2 linked regions of the Paracoccus pantotrophus genome follow. The main gene of each other region encodes a partner of the protein of the gene in region 2 in a complex. Links are inferred from orthologs where the notes say so. Each region holds a gene or a part of one and is shown on either strand. Other genes may lie near its edges. The genes, in order: secY and secA.

Evidence for each region.
Region 1: the proteins of secA (region 2) and secY are in contact, whole or in part, in a crystal structure (PDB 3DIN), measured with the Thermotoga maritima proteins. The link is inferred for Paracoccus pantotrophus from one-to-one orthologs. Residues at the interface, in WP_004082002.1 of Thermotoga maritima: Glu261, Ala262, Arg263, Lys300, Ala301, Arg302, Thr303, Ile304, Ile305, Leu323, Tyr324, Asp325, Pro326, Val329, Ser330, Tyr333, Ile336, Lys340, Phe345, Val349, Glu363, Phe364, Tyr374, Ser375, Gly376, Gly377, Glu393, Ile395, Thr482, Ser483; in WP_004081795.1 of Thermotoga maritima: Glu108, Gly109, Glu110, Glu111, Ala236, Glu237, Arg238, Arg239, Ile240, Thr241, Ile242, Gln243, Tyr244, Ala245, Arg246, Arg247, Val248, Thr249, Gly250, Arg251, Arg252, Val253, Tyr254, Gly256, Ala257, Ser258, Thr259, Tyr260, Leu261, Pro262.

The regions. Positions count from the first base shown.
Region 1 is NZ_CP044426.1:1,514,575-1,518,208, forward strand. The notes cover bases 706-3,554. They hold secY (preprotein translocase subunit SecY), read right to left. Parts: upstream 2,893-3,554; coding sequence 1,519-2,892; downstream 706-1,518. Other genes in these bases: ESD82_RS17965 (adenylate kinase), read right to left, coding at 822-1,478; rplO (50S ribosomal protein L15), read right to left, coding at 2,997-3,494. In the rest of the region: rpsK (30S ribosomal protein S11), read right to left, coding at 1-277; rpsM (30S ribosomal protein S13), read right to left, coding at 290-658. UniProt on the Escherichia coli protein: The central subunit of the protein translocation channel SecYEG. Consists of two halves formed by TMs 1-5 and 6-10.
Region 2 is NZ_CP044426.1:153,327-163,439, reverse strand. The notes cover bases 2,732-5,968. They hold secA (preprotein translocase subunit SecA), read left to right. Parts: upstream 2,732-3,062; coding sequence 3,063-5,768; downstream 5,769-5,968. Other genes in these bases: ESD82_RS11175 (response regulator), read right to left, coding at 5,922-5,968; ESD82_RS11185 (peptidylprolyl isomerase), read right to left, coding at 2,732-2,854. Also shown: ESD82_RS22460 (hypothetical protein), read right to left, coding at 1-99; ESD82_RS11195 ((deoxy)nucleoside triphosphate pyrophosphohydrolase), read right to left, coding at 219-617; bifunctional glutamate N-acetyltransferase/amino-acid acetyltransferase ArgJ, read right to left, coding at 614-2,011; more of ESD82_RS11185, read right to left, coding at 2,015-2,731; more of ESD82_RS11175, read right to left, coding at 5,969-6,653; ESD82_RS11170 (MarR family winged helix-turn-helix transcriptional regulator), read right to left, coding at 6,650-7,168; ESD82_RS11165 (branched-chain amino acid aminotransferase), read left to right, coding at 7,321-8,190; ESD82_RS11160 (hypothetical protein), read right to left, coding at 8,260-8,454; ESD82_RS11155 (PTS sugar transporter subunit IIA), read right to left, coding at 8,529-8,993; hpf (ribosome hibernation-promoting factor, HPF/YfiA family), read right to left, coding at 9,076-9,651; lptB (LPS export ABC transporter ATP-binding protein), read right to left, coding at 9,814-10,113. UniProt on the Escherichia coli protein: Required for protein export, interacts with the SecYEG preprotein conducting channel.

The sequences.
Region 1 (3,634 bases), 1.4 Mb from region 2 along the record:
GACCCGAGCCGGGGCCCTGAACCTCGACCTCCAGCGTGCGGACGCCGTGTTCCTGCGCCTTCTTGCCAGCGTCTTCGGCGGCCATCTGCGCGGCATAGGGGGTCGATTTGCGCGAACCCTTGAAGCCCATGGTGCCGGCCGACGACCAGGAGATCGCATTGCCCTGCACGTCCGAGATCAGGATCTTGGTGTTGTTGAAGGACGAGTTCACATGCGCCACGCCGGTGGCGATGTTCTTGCGTTCCTTGCGCTTGATGCGGGTTTTATCGCGTGCCATGTCCGTTCCCCCTTACTTCTTCTTGCCGGCGATGGGCTTCGCCGGGCCCTTGCGGGTGCGGGCATTGGTGTGGGTGCGCTGACCGCGGACCGGCAGGCCGCGACGGTGGCGCAGGCCGCGATAGGAGCCCAGGTCCATCAGGCGCTTGATGTTCATCTGCGTCTCGCGGCGCAGGTCGCCCTCGACAGTATAGTTGGCGTCGATGTATTCGCGGATCTTCAGAACTTCGGCATCCGACAGTTCGTTGACGCGGCGCGTGGGCTCGATGCCGACGGCGGTGACGATCTCTTCGGCGAATTTCGAGCCGATCCCGTGGATATAGGTCAGTGCGATCGGGACGCGTTTCCCGGTCGGAATGTTGACGCCAGCAATACGAGCCACGCGTGTTTCCTTTTCCATGTTGCGGTTCCGTAGCACCGGAACCTTTTTTCACAACCAAAGACCCGAAAGCCATGCCTCCGGGCCTTGAAGCGACACCCAGGACATCCGGGTGATTCTCTTGCGAGATGCTGCGAATTAAGGGATTCGTCGCCCAAGGTCAAGCCTAGGACGGGATCCTGTCCAGCACCTTCGCGACCTGGGCGGCCACCTCGTCGATCTCGGCCAGGCCGTCGACCGGGTTCAGGTTACCCTTGACATAGTAATAGCCGATCAGGGGCGAGGTCTTCTTGTAATATTCCATCAGCCGGGTCTTGAGGCTTTCCTCGTTGTCGTCGGCGCGGCGGCGCAGGTCGGTCGAGCCGCAGACATCGCATTTGCCCGGCTCTTTCGTCGGCTTGGTCACGTCGTGATAGACCTCGCCGCAATTGCCGCAGGTGAAACGGCCCGAGATGCGCGCGACCAGCGCCGCATCGTCCACCCGCATCTCGATCACGGCGTCGATGCGCTGGTCCATCTCGGCCATCAACGCCTGCAGCGCGTCGGCCTGGGCCAGGGTGCGCGGGAAGCCGTCGAAGATGAAGCCCTTGCCGCCCCGCCCCAGCTTTTCGCGGATCAGGCCGATGACGATCTCGTCCGTCACCAGCTCGCCGCGGTCCATCACCTCGGCCACGCGCTTGCCCATCTCGGTGCCCGAGCTGCGGGCCTCGCGCAGCATGTCGCCGGTGGAGAGCTGGACGAGGCCGCGCTCCTCGATTAGCCGCCGGGCCTGGGTGCCTTTGCCTGCGCCGGGCGGGCCCAGCAGAATGATGTTGATCGCCATGTCGTCGTCCCTCTCCTACCCTTTTTGGTGGGTTTACCCCTTAACGGCGCGCCGGCGCCTTGCGCGGCTTGGCCGCCCCGGCCTTGCCCCGCTTGCCGCGCAGTTGCGATTTCTCGATCAAACCTTCGTATTGATGGGCGAGCAAGTGGCTTTGCACCTGGTTGATCGTGTCCATGACGACGCTGACCACGATCAGCACCGAAGTCCCGCCGAAATAGAACGGGATCGCCAGCTGGTCGCGGATGATCTCGGGCAAAAGGCAGACAAAGGCCAGATAGGCCGAGCCGATCACCAGCACCCGCGTCACCACATAGGTCAGGTAATCCTCGGTGCGCTTGCCGGGACGGATGCCGGGGATGAAGCCGCCCTGGTTCTTCAGATTCTCGGCCACGTCCTCGGTCTTGAAGCTGACGTTGAAGGTGTAGAAATAGGTGAAGAACACGATCATCGCCGCAAAGAACAGCAGGTAAAGCGGCTGGCCGGGACCGAAATAGGCCAGGATCGTGGACATGATCGGGCCGGTCTGGTTGCCCGAGAAGGTCGAGATCGTCACCGGCAGCAGCAGGAGCGAACTGGCGAAGATCGCCGGGATCACGCCGGCCGGGTTCACCTTGATCGGCAGGTGCGAGGATTGGCCGTCATAGACCTTCATCCCGACCTGGCGGCGCGGATACTGGATGTGGATCTTGCGCAGCGCGCGCTCCATGAACACCACGAAGGCGATGACCGCGGCGACCATGACGATCACTCCCAGGATCACCGGGGTCGAGATGGCGCCCGAGCGGCCCTGGGCCAGGAACTGCGCCAGGCTGCCGGGGATCTCGGCCACGATGCCGACGAAGATGATCAGCGAGATGCCGTTGCCAATGCCGCGGGCGGTGATCTGCTCGCCCAGCCACATCAGGAACATGGTGCCGCCGACCAGGGTGATGACCACCGAGGCGCGGAAGAACATCCCCGGCTCATGCGCCAGGTTGCCATGCTCCAGGCTGACGGCCAGGCCCCAGGCCTGGAACAGCGCCAGCGCCACCGTACCGTAGCGGGTGTATTGGTTGATCTTCTTGCGGCCCTGCTCGCCCTCTTTCTTGAGCTGCTCGAGGGCGGGGACCATCGAGGCCAGCAGCTGCACGATGATCGAGGCCGAGATATAGGGCATGATGCCGAGCGCAAAGACGCCCATGCGCCCCAGCGCGCCGCCGGTGAACATGGACAGGATGCCGCCGATGCCGGCCTGGGCCTGTTCCATGAAGTTGCGCAGCGCGGCGCCGTCGATGCCGGGCACCGGGATATAGGTGCCGAGACGATAGATGATGAGAAGTCCGAGCGTGAACCAGATCCTCTGGCGCAGCTCGGTCGCCTTGCCGAGCGCGCCCCAGGAAAGGTTCGCGGCCATCTGTTCTGCGGCTGACGCCATGCTTCGTGCCCCTTCGTGGCAGCGCCGCCGGATCGTTTCCCGATCCCGCGGCGCCTGGAAAACTTGACAGCTATCTATGGGGCGCGGGCGCGCCCTTCAACAGCTTATTCGGCCGCAGAAGTCTCGGTGGCTGCTTCTTTCGCCGGACGGGTGACGGTGATCTTGCCACCGGCCTTCTCGATGGCCTCGACGGCGGCTTTCGACGCGCCGGCGACGGTCAGGTCCAGCGCGGCCTTGATTTCGCCCTTGGCCAGCACGCGCACACCGTCCAGCTTGCGGCGGATGACACCGGCAGCGACCAGCGCATCCTCGGTCACGGCGGCTTTCGCGTCCAGCTTGCCCGCATCGACGAAGGCTTGCAGCTGGCCCAGGTTCACCACCGCGAATTCCAGGCGATTCGGCTTGCTGAAGCCGCGCTTGGGCAGGCGGCGATACAGCGGCATCTGGCCGCCTTCATAGCCGTTCAGCGCCACGCCCGAACGCGAGGTCTGGCCCTTGATGCCGCGGCCGGCAGTCTTGCCCTTGCCCGAGCCGGGGCCGCGCGCCACGCGCTTTTTCTTGCGGTTGGCGCCGGGATTGTCGTGCAGTTCATGCAGTTTCATGTCGCTTCTCCTGGCCGGAAACGCCCCATGAAGCGAAAGGGGGCGAACGCGGCTTTTCTTGCTTGTTGAGTCGGATGCCCTAGGGCACCGGCGGCTTCTAGCCCCTCGTCGGCGAAGGGTCAAGTTTTCCGCGCATCCGC
Region 2 (10,113 bases):
CTTGCTGCCTACTCGGACCACGATGTTCCCGTTCGCCTGCTGCCGTTCAAAGATCCCCTGGACCGAAATGCAACTGCCGATCGTGATCGTGCGAATCATGTCCGATCTCCTCCTCTACAGGATTTCAGAATTGTCGCAAAATCGTCAAATGTTAACCGGGAATGTCGCAGACTCAGGCAGATGGACGATAAAGCCGGAACCAGCGTGACCGATATGTCTCATATCCAGTCGCGCAGGATCGGAATCAGCGGCAGATCCGCCGGCGGCATGGGATATTTGCTCAATTCTGCGGCACGGGCCCAGGCCAGGTTCTGCCCTTCCTGCGGCACCGGCACGCCTTGCCAGCGCCGGCAGGCGAACAGCGGCATCAGCAGGTGAAACTCCTCATAGGCATGGCTGGCGAAGGTCAGCGGCGCCAGGCACGAGCGCCAGGTCTCGATCCCCAGCTCCTCGTGCAATTCGCGGATCAGCGCGGCCTCGGGCGTCTCGCCCGGCTCGACCTTCCCGCCCGGAAACTCCCACAGGCCCGCGAGGGACTTGCCCTCGGGGCGCTGCGCCAGCAACACGCGGCCGTCTGCGTCGATCAGCGCGACGGCCGCGACAAGCACCGTCTTCATGAGCGGTAATCGGCGTTGATGTCGATGTAGCGATGCGTCAGGTCGCAGGTCCAGACCGTGCGCCGGCCCCTGCCCAGCCCCAGGTCGACGCCGATCACCAGATGGTCGCGCTTCATATAGGCGCTGGCCTGCCCCTCGTCATAGCCGGGCGCGCGCCAGCCGTTCTCGGCCAGCACCATGTCGCCGAAGCGGATGGTCAGCCGGTCGCGGTCGGCCTCGGCCCCGGACTTGCCGACCGCCATGACCACGCGGCCCCAGTTCGCGTCCTCGCCGGCGATGGCGGTCTTGACCAGCGGCGAATTGGCGATGGCCATGGCGACGCGATGCGCGTCGGCATCGCTGGTGGCCCCCGTCACCTGCACCTCGACGAATTTCGTCGCGCCCTCGCCGTCCTTGACCACCTGCTGCGCCAGATCCAGCATCACCTGCGACAACGCCTTGCCGAAGGCCCGCGCCGGGGCCGAGCGCAGGTCAGTGATCGGCGCCGCCTTGGACTTGCCGGTCGCTGCCAGGATCAGCGCATCCGAGGTCGAGGTGTCGCTGTCCACGGTAATGGCGTTGAAGGTCTGGTCCATGCGCGCCGACAGCATGCGCTGCAGCAGCGCCGGCGCGATTTGCGCATCGGTAAAGACATAGACCAACATCGTCGCCATGTCGGGCGCGATCATGCCCGAGCCCTTGGCGATGCCGGTGATGTTGATGGTGCCCCCGTCGCCCTCGAAGCTGGCCGCCGCGCCTTTCGGAAAGGTGTCGGTGGTCATGATGGCGCGTGCCGCGCCGGCCGCGCCGGCCGCATCCAGGTTGGCGGCCAGATCGCCGATCACCGCGGTGATGCGCTCGGCCGGCAGCGGCTCGCCGATCACCCCGGTCGAGGAGGAAAACACCCGCTCGCGCGGCACCCCAAGCGCCTTGGCGACGCCGCCGGTGACGGCATCCACCGCCTCCTGCCCGTTCTTGCCGGTGAAGGCATTGGCATTGCCCGAGTTCACGATGATCGCCGCGCCCTGGGCGGTGTCCTGCTTCAGCGCCAGCTTGGCCTGGCAGTCCAGCACGCTGGCCGCACGGGTCGAGGATTTGGTGAAGGCGCCGGCGATGGCCGTGCCCGGTGCCAGCCGGACCAGCATGACATCGGTACGGCCCTGGTATTTCACCCCCGCCGCGCCCGAGGCGAACTCGGCCCCCTCGATCACCGGCAGGTCGGGAAAGCGCGCCGGCGCCAGCGGCGAGACCGGGTTCTTGGGCTTCACCGCCGCCGCCACCGCCGCCTCGGCCCGTGCCTCGAGGCCGGCAGCGGTTTCCTTCAGCGCCGCCTTCAGCTTTTTCAGCTTCTTCTTCAGCGCCTTCAGCTTTTCGGCATCGGAAAGCCGGGACTTCTTGTCATCCGTCTTGGCCATCGCTCACTCTCCCAGGATGTCGGTCTTGTTCAGCAGGTCGGGGGCGAGCCCTTCGGTCTTTTCGACCTTGGCTTCGGAGACGCGCTTTTCGATCTCGGCCTGCACCTTGTCACGACGGACCTGCACGGCCAGCTGCTCCTTGATCTCGTCGAAGGCGGGGGGCGTGACCTCGCGCGTGTCGTTCAGCTTGATGACATGCCAGCCGAACTGGGTCTCGACCGGTTCCGAGACCTGGCCCTTTTCCAGCGCCTTCACGGCTTCGGCAAAGGGCGCGACCATCTGCTCGGGCTGGAACCAGCCCAGGTCGCCCTTGTTCGGGCCGGAATTGTCGGTCGATTTCTCCTCGGCCAGCACGCCGAAATCGGCGCCCTCGGCCAGTTGCTTGGCGATGGCCTCGGCCTCCTCCCTGGTCTTCACCAGGATATGGGCGGCATTGTATTCGACCCCGGGTTCGGCCTGGCCGCCGAAGGCCTGGTCATAGGCGGCTTTCAGCTCGGCCTCGTCCGGCTCGGCCGCGGCGATCTTTTCCAGCACCGAGCCGGCCAGATAGGCGCGCTTCTCGATCTCCAGCGCCACGGTATCGCGCTTGCTCAGCGGCTCGGCCGCCTGGGCCACGGCGGTCTGGCGGATCATCTGGTCCAGCATCAGATCCCACAGTGCCGTATCCGGCAGGCCCTGGGTCGCCTGCGCGTCCAGCCCCTGCCGCATGGCGACCATCTGGCCCAGCGTGATCGCCTCGCCATTGACGGTGGCGACGACCGTATCGGCATCCTGCGCCAGCACGGGCAGGGCCGAGACGGTCCCCGAAAGCAGCACGGAGACGGCAAGAAGCGGTTTCAGCATAGGTTTCCCCTTCATGGGACGGCGCGTCCACGCAGAGGTGAACGGGCGCAAGCGTTGACAGTGGGCCGGCCGGGGCATACATCCGGCGCAACCGAAAATGCGCGCCCGTCGCCGTTTTTCCGGCCCAAGTGATAGGGCAAGGCGAATGGTGCCGGCAAGTGGGCGGAACGTCCCGCGCACCCCCAGATACGCGATTTTGAAGGTTCATATGCTCGGCATCGGAAACTTGGCGAAACTGGTCTTTGGCACGCCCAACGACCGCAAGGTGAAATCGGTCCGGCCGCTGGTGGCCCAGATCAACGCGCTGGAGGAACAGTTCCGCGCCCTCTCCGATGCGGAACTGATCGGCAAGACCCGCGAATTGCAGGGCCGCGCGCAGGCAGGCGAGGATCTGGACAAGCTTCTGCCCGAGGCCTTTGCCAATTGCCGCGAGGCGGCGCGCCGCGCGCTTGGCCTGCGCGCCTTCGACACGCAGCTGATGGGCGGCGTCTTCCTGCACCAGGGCAATATCGCCGAGATGAAGACCGGCGAGGGCAAGACCCTGGTCGCGACCTTCCCGGCCTATCTGAATGCCTTAGCGGGCAAGGGCGTGCATGTCGTCACCGTCAACGACTACCTGGCGAAACGCGACGCGCATTGGATGGGCAAGGTCTTTGCGCAGCTCGGCATGACCACCGGCGTCGTCTATCCCTTCCAGCCGGACGAGGAAAAGCGCGAGGCCTATCGGGCCGACGTGACCTATGCCACCAATAACGAGCTGGGCTTCGACTACCTGCGCGACAACATGAAGGGCTCGATCGAGCAGATGACCCAGCGCGGGCATTTCTTTGCCATCGTGGACGAGGTCGACTCGATCCTGATCGACGAGGCGCGCACGCCGCTGATCATCTCGGGGCCCAGCCAGGACCGCAGCGCGCTTTACAAGACGCTCGACGCCTTCATGCCCGAACTCGCGCCCGAGCATTACAAGCTGGACGAAAAGACCCGCAACGCCACCTTTACCGAGGAAGGCAACGAATTCCTGGAAAAGCGCCTGCAGGCGGCGGGCGTGCTGCCCGAGGGCCAGACGCTTTACGACCCCGAATCGACCACCATCGTCCACCACGCCAATCAGGCGATGCGGGCGCACAAGCTGTTCATGCGCGACCAGCATTATATCGTGCGCGACGACGAGGTGGTGCTGATCGACGAATTCACCGGCCGGATGATGAAGGGCCGCCGACTGTCGGACGGGTTGCACCAGGCCATCGAGGCCAAGGAAGGCGTCGCCATCCAGCCCGAGAACGTGACGCTGGCTTCCGTCACCTTCCAGAACTATTTCCGGCTCTACGACAAGCTCTCGGGCATGACCGGCACCGCCGCCACCGAGGCCGAGGAATTCGCGGAAATCTACAAGCTCGGCGTGGTCGAGGTGCCGACCAACCGCCCGGTACAGCGCATCGACGAGCATGACCGCGTCTATCGCACCGCGACCGAGAAATACGCCGCCGTGATCGAGGCGATCAAGGAAGCCCATGCCAAGGGCCAGCCGATCCTGGTCGGCACGACGAGCATCGAGAAATCCGAGATGCTGTCGCAGATGCTGAGCAAGGAAGGCATCCAGCACAACGTGCTGAACGCCCGCCAGCACGAGCAGGAGGCCAAGATCGTCGCCGACGCCGGCAAGCTCGGCGCCGTGACCATCGCCACCAACATGGCCGGCCGCGGCACCGACATCCAGCTGGGCGGCAATGTCGAGATGAAGGTGATGGAGGCGCTGGCCGCCGATCCCGAGGCGAACCCCGATGAGGTCCGCGCCCGCATCGAGGCCGAGCACGCCGCCGAGAAGCAGGCGGTGCTGGATGCCGGCGGCCTTTTCGTGCTGGCGACCGAGCGCCACGAAAGCCGCCGCATCGACAACCAGCTGCGCGGCCGCTCGGGCCGCCAGGGCGACCCCGGCCGCTCGCTGTTCTTCCTGTCGCTGGAAGACGACCTGATGCGCATCTTCGGCTCGGAACGGCTGGACAAGGTGCTGTCGACGCTGGGCATGAAGGATGGCGAGGCCATCGTCCACCCCTGGGTCAACAAGTCGCTGGAACGCGCCCAGGCCAAGGTCGAGGGCCGCAACTTCGACATCCGCAAGCAATTGCTGAAATTCGACGACGTGATGAACGACCAGCGCAAGGCGATCTTCAGCCAGCGCCTGGAAATCATGCATACCGACGAGGTCGGGGACATCGCCGCCGACATGCGCGCGCAGGTGATCGACGACCTGGTCGACCGGCATCTGCCACCCCGCGCCTATGCCGAGCAATGGGACGTCCAGGGCCTGCATGACGCGGTGGTCGACAAGCTGAACATGGACCTGCCCGTCGCCGATTGGGCGGCCGAGGACGGCGTGGACCAGGACGGGATCCGCGAACGCATCCAGCAGGCCACCGATGCCTATATGGCGCAGAAGGCCGAGCAATTCGGCTCCGAGAACATGCGCCAGATCGAAAAGCAGGTGCTGCTGCAACAGATCGACAGCAAGTGGCGCGAGCATCTGGTGACGCTGGAGCATCTGCGCTCGGTCGTGGGCTTCCGCGGCTATGCGCAGCGCGACCCGCTATCGGAATACAAGACCGAGGCCTTCCAGCTGTTCGAGACCATGCTGGACGGGCTGCGCTTCGACGTGACCCAGCAACTGGCCCGCATCCGCCCGCTGACCGATGCCGAGCGCGAGCAGATGCTGCGCGAATACCAGCAGCAACAGGCGGCGGTCGAGGCGCAGATGCACCCCGAACACGAGGAAGCCGAGGGCGGCGAGGTCTCGGGCCGGGTCGCCGGCTTCGACGAGACCGATCCCACCACTTGGGGCAACCCGTCGCGCAACGATCCCTGCCCCTGCGGCTCGGGCAAGAAGTTCAAGCACTGCCACGGCGCGCTGGCGTGATTTGGGGGCCTTCGGGCCCCCTTCTTCATCCCGCCGCGAAGATGGCCGGCCCGGCATGGGTATTTGGAAAACGGTGAAGAGCCGGGCGCACCGCTTGGGCTTTCACCGTTTCTCAAATACTCATATCGCAACGGAGCAGCCGACCAGGCGCCGCTAATCCGGCACCAGCATGTAGCCGGTTCCGCGCACGGTCTGCAGGTAGCGCGGCTCCTTGGGATCGGGCTCGATCTTGCGGCGCAGGCGGGTGATCTGCACGTCGATGGCGCGTTCCGAATTCTCGCCCGCCTCCTCCGACGGGCTGCGGCCCAGATCCTCGATCAGCGCGCCGCGGCTGACCGGCTGGCGCGGCGTGTCGGCAAGGCGCCTGAGCAGCGCCTGCTCGGTTCCCGTCAGGCGCAGCGGCGCATCGCCCTGCCACAGTTCGCCCTTGTCGGCATCGTAGCGCAGGGGCCCCAGCGACAGGAACTTCGGCCCCTTGGGTTCGGTCGCCGGGATACGGCGCAGGATGGCGGCGATGCGCAAGAGCAGCTCGCGCGGCTCGAAGGGTTTCGGCAGGTAATCGTCGGCGCCGCTTTCCAGCCCCTCGATGCGGTCGCCCGTCTCGCCCTTGGCGGTCAGCAGCAGGATCGGCGTGGTCATGCGCCGGCGCAGGTCGCGGGTCAGCGAGAACCCGTCCTCGCCCGGCATCATCACGTCGAGCACGATCAGGTCGAAATCCAGCCCGTCAAGCAGGCGCCGGGCATGGGCGGCGTCGCGCGCCGTGGTCACCAGGAAACCGTTGCGCATCAGGAAGCGGCGCAGCAGGCTGCGGATGCGTTCGTCGTCGTCGACGACCAAGATATGGGCGGCGGGCTGCGGATCGGAAGCAGGATCGGGAGCGGTCATGGCGACTCGGGCAGTTCTTTCAGCGCACGATACTGGCGCAGCGTGTCGCGGTCCATCATCGCCTCCAGCACCTGCCGGAAGCCCGCCACCGCCTGCGGTCCGGCGGCGCGATAGGCGGCGCGCATGCGGGCGCGCTGCGCCTCGGACAGACGGCGTTCCAGCGCCGCGCCCTTGTCGGTCAGGTAGAGCTGGCGCTCGCGCCGGTCGCGGCGGCCGATGCGGCTTTCGACCAGCCCGTCCTCGATCAGCGTGCGCAAGACCCGGTTCAGCGATTGCTTGGTCACACCCAGCACGTCCAGCAGCGCCGTCACCGTCAGGCCCGGCTCGCGATGGATGAAATGGATCGCCCGGTGATGGGCGCGGCCGTAATCCAGCTCGGCCAGAATCAGGTCGGGATCGGCGGTAAAGGCGCGATAGGCGAAGAACATCGCCTCGATGCCGCGGCGAAGCTGGTCATCGGTCAGGAACAGCAGGCTTTCCCCGCCTGCCGGCGCGACATTCACCTTGTTCTGCATGGCCTTCCCTTCGCTGCGTGGCCCTTATTACGTCAGGCTTGTTGACTTTCCAACCATGAATGGATAGCCCAGACCTCAAGTTGCGCAATTTTCTTTGCCAGACATGCTCTGACGGCGCAACATTCCGCAAACAGAACCGGCCGGAGGGAAAAATGGCGGGCGCATATGACGATCGTGACGGCAAGATCTGGATGGATGGCAAGCTGGTGGAGTGGCGCGAGGCGAATGTCCACATCCTGACCCATGCGCTGCATTACGCCAGCTCGGTCTTCGAGGGCGAGCGCTGCTACAGCGGCAAGATCTTCAAGGGACACGAGCATTCGCTGCGGCTGATCGAATCGGCCCGGCTTCTGGACATGCAGTCGCCCTATACCGCCGAGGAGATCGACGCGGCGAAAACCGCCGTGCTGGAGGCCAACGGCTTCAAGGACGCCTATGTCCGCGCGGTGATGTGGCGCGGCTCGGGCGAGGATATGGGGGTTTCGGCGCGCCGCAACCCGGTGCGCATGGCCGTCGCCGCCTGGGAATGGGGCAGCTATTACGGCGATGCGAAATGGCAGGGCGCCAAGCTCGACATCGCTAAGTGGAAGCGGCCCAGCCCCGAGACCATCCCCACCGCCGCCAAGGCCGCCGGGCTTTACATGATCTGCACCATGTCCAAGCACGCCGCCGAGGAAAAGGGCTGCTCGGACGCGCTGTTCATGGACTGGGAGGGCTATGTCGCCGAGGCCACCGGCGCCAATATCTTCTTCGTCAAGGACGGCGAGGTGCATACGCCGCTGGCCGACCGCTTCCTGAACGGCATCACCCGGCAGACGGTCATCCAGATGCTCAAGGACAACGGCACCGCCGTGCATGAACGCCGGATCAAGCCCGAGGAGCTGGCGGATTTCCAGGAATGCTTCCTGACCGGCACCGCGGCCGAGGTGACGCCGGTCGGGCAGATCGGCGACTGGCATTTCCAGGTCGGCGGCACCACCCGCAAGATCGCCGAGGATTACGAAAAGCTGGTCCGCAGCTGATCGCTGGACCGAAATGGAAACCCGGCCGGGCGGCAGCGCCCGGCCGGGTTCGCATTGCCGGGGCCGGGATCAGACCCGATGGCCGCGCTCGATCCGGGCAAATTCGGCGGCGCGGCGATTCGCCTCTTCGCTGTTGCGGATACGGGGCCGCATGCGCAGGGCGGCGATGGCCGGGTGAAGGCCGGATTCGCGTTCCTGCCGCGTATAGTATTGCGTGCGGCCGGAACTGCTTTCGTGACTGCGGTCTGCGATATGTCTGGTCATGTCGGTCTTCCTCCCGCGCGGGAGTATAGCGCGGATGCGGCGGCATTTCACCCCTTGCGGACAGGGCTGCGACCCTAGGCCGCCTTGATGCCGGGGGCAGCGGCCAGCATGGCGTGCAGCGCCACCGGATCCTCGTTGGCGCGCAGCTTGGCGCGCAGATCCTGGTCGCGCAGCGTGCGCGAGACCAGCGCCAGAGCCTTGAGGTGATCGACGCCCGAATTCTTGGGCGCCAGCAGCGCAAAGATCAGGTCCACCGGCTGGCGGTCCACCGCGTCGAAATCCAGCGGCTTTTCCAGCCGCAGGAACAGGCCGACCACATGCTCAAGCCCGTGCAGCCGGGCATGGGGCAGCGCGACGCCATGGCCGACCCCGGTGGGGCCCAGGGTCTCGCGCTCTTGCAGCGCGTCCAGCGTCTGCGCGGCGTCCACGCCATAGACGGCCCGCGCCTGTTCGGCAATTTCCTGGAACAACCGTTTCTTGCTGGTGGTCTGGCTCATCGTCCGCACGGCGGCGGGGGAGAGAATGTCGCTGATCTGCATGTCGCCCGAAAATTGTCAAGGCCCGGCCGCGGGCTGCGCGGCCGGGACGTTTGGTTCAACAAGACTGCCCTTCTGTGTCAGTCTAGCCCAGGTTGCGGGGGTCGATCCAGCCCACGTTGCCGTCGTCGCGGCGGTGAACCACGTTCACGCCCCCATGTTTCTCGTTGCGGAAGACCAGCAGCGGGCTGCCGGACAGTTCCATCTGCATCACCGCGTCGCCGACCGACAGGGTGGGCACGCGGGTCTCCATCTCGGCAATGATCATGGGTTGCAGGCCGTCGGCCTGCGTTTCCCATTCGTCCTCATCGGCGGCCAGCACATACATTCCCGCCTGCTCGAATTCAACCGGCTGGGTCCGGTCCTTGTAGTGGTCCTTGAGCCGGCGCTTGTAGCGGCGCAGTTGCTTGTCCATCCGTTCGCGGCATTGCTCGAAGGCCGCATAGATGTCGGTGGCCCCGCCCTTGGCCTGGGCGGTCAGCCCGGTCGAGAGATGCACCACGGCATCGCAGATGAATTCATGCGCGTTGCGGGAAAAGATCACCGTCGCATCCGTCGGGCGTTGCGAATATTTCTCAACGGTGGCACCGAGTTCGGTCTTGACATGAGTCGAAAGCGCATCGCCCACGTCGATCTGTTTTCCGCTGATCTGATAGCGCATGGTGGTCCGTCCTTTCGGTTGCCCGGCCTGGTCGTCACAGCCCTCGCGGCGGCACCGTCCGGGTTTCTTCGGCCCGGCGTCCTGCCCGGCCATATCCTCATTTGGTGATAGCCACGTCCCGGTGTCAACGGCTGCGCGCAAGGGATCGTCACGTCCTCGCGTTCAGTTCATGCGGAAGGTTTCGCCCAGGTAGACGCGGCGGACCTGCGGGTCGGCCACGATCTCGGCCGTGGTGCCGGCTTTCAGCACATGGCCGTCGTGCAGGATATAGGCGCGGTCGACGATTTCCAGCGTCTCGCGGACGTTGTGATCGGTGATCAGCACGCCGATGCCGCGGCTTTTCAGGTCGTGGACCAGGGCGCGGATCTCGCCCACGGCGATGGGATCGACGCCGGCGAATGGTTCGTCCAGAAGCAGATAGGCCGGATCGGCTGCAAGGCAGCGGGCGATCTCGACCCGGCG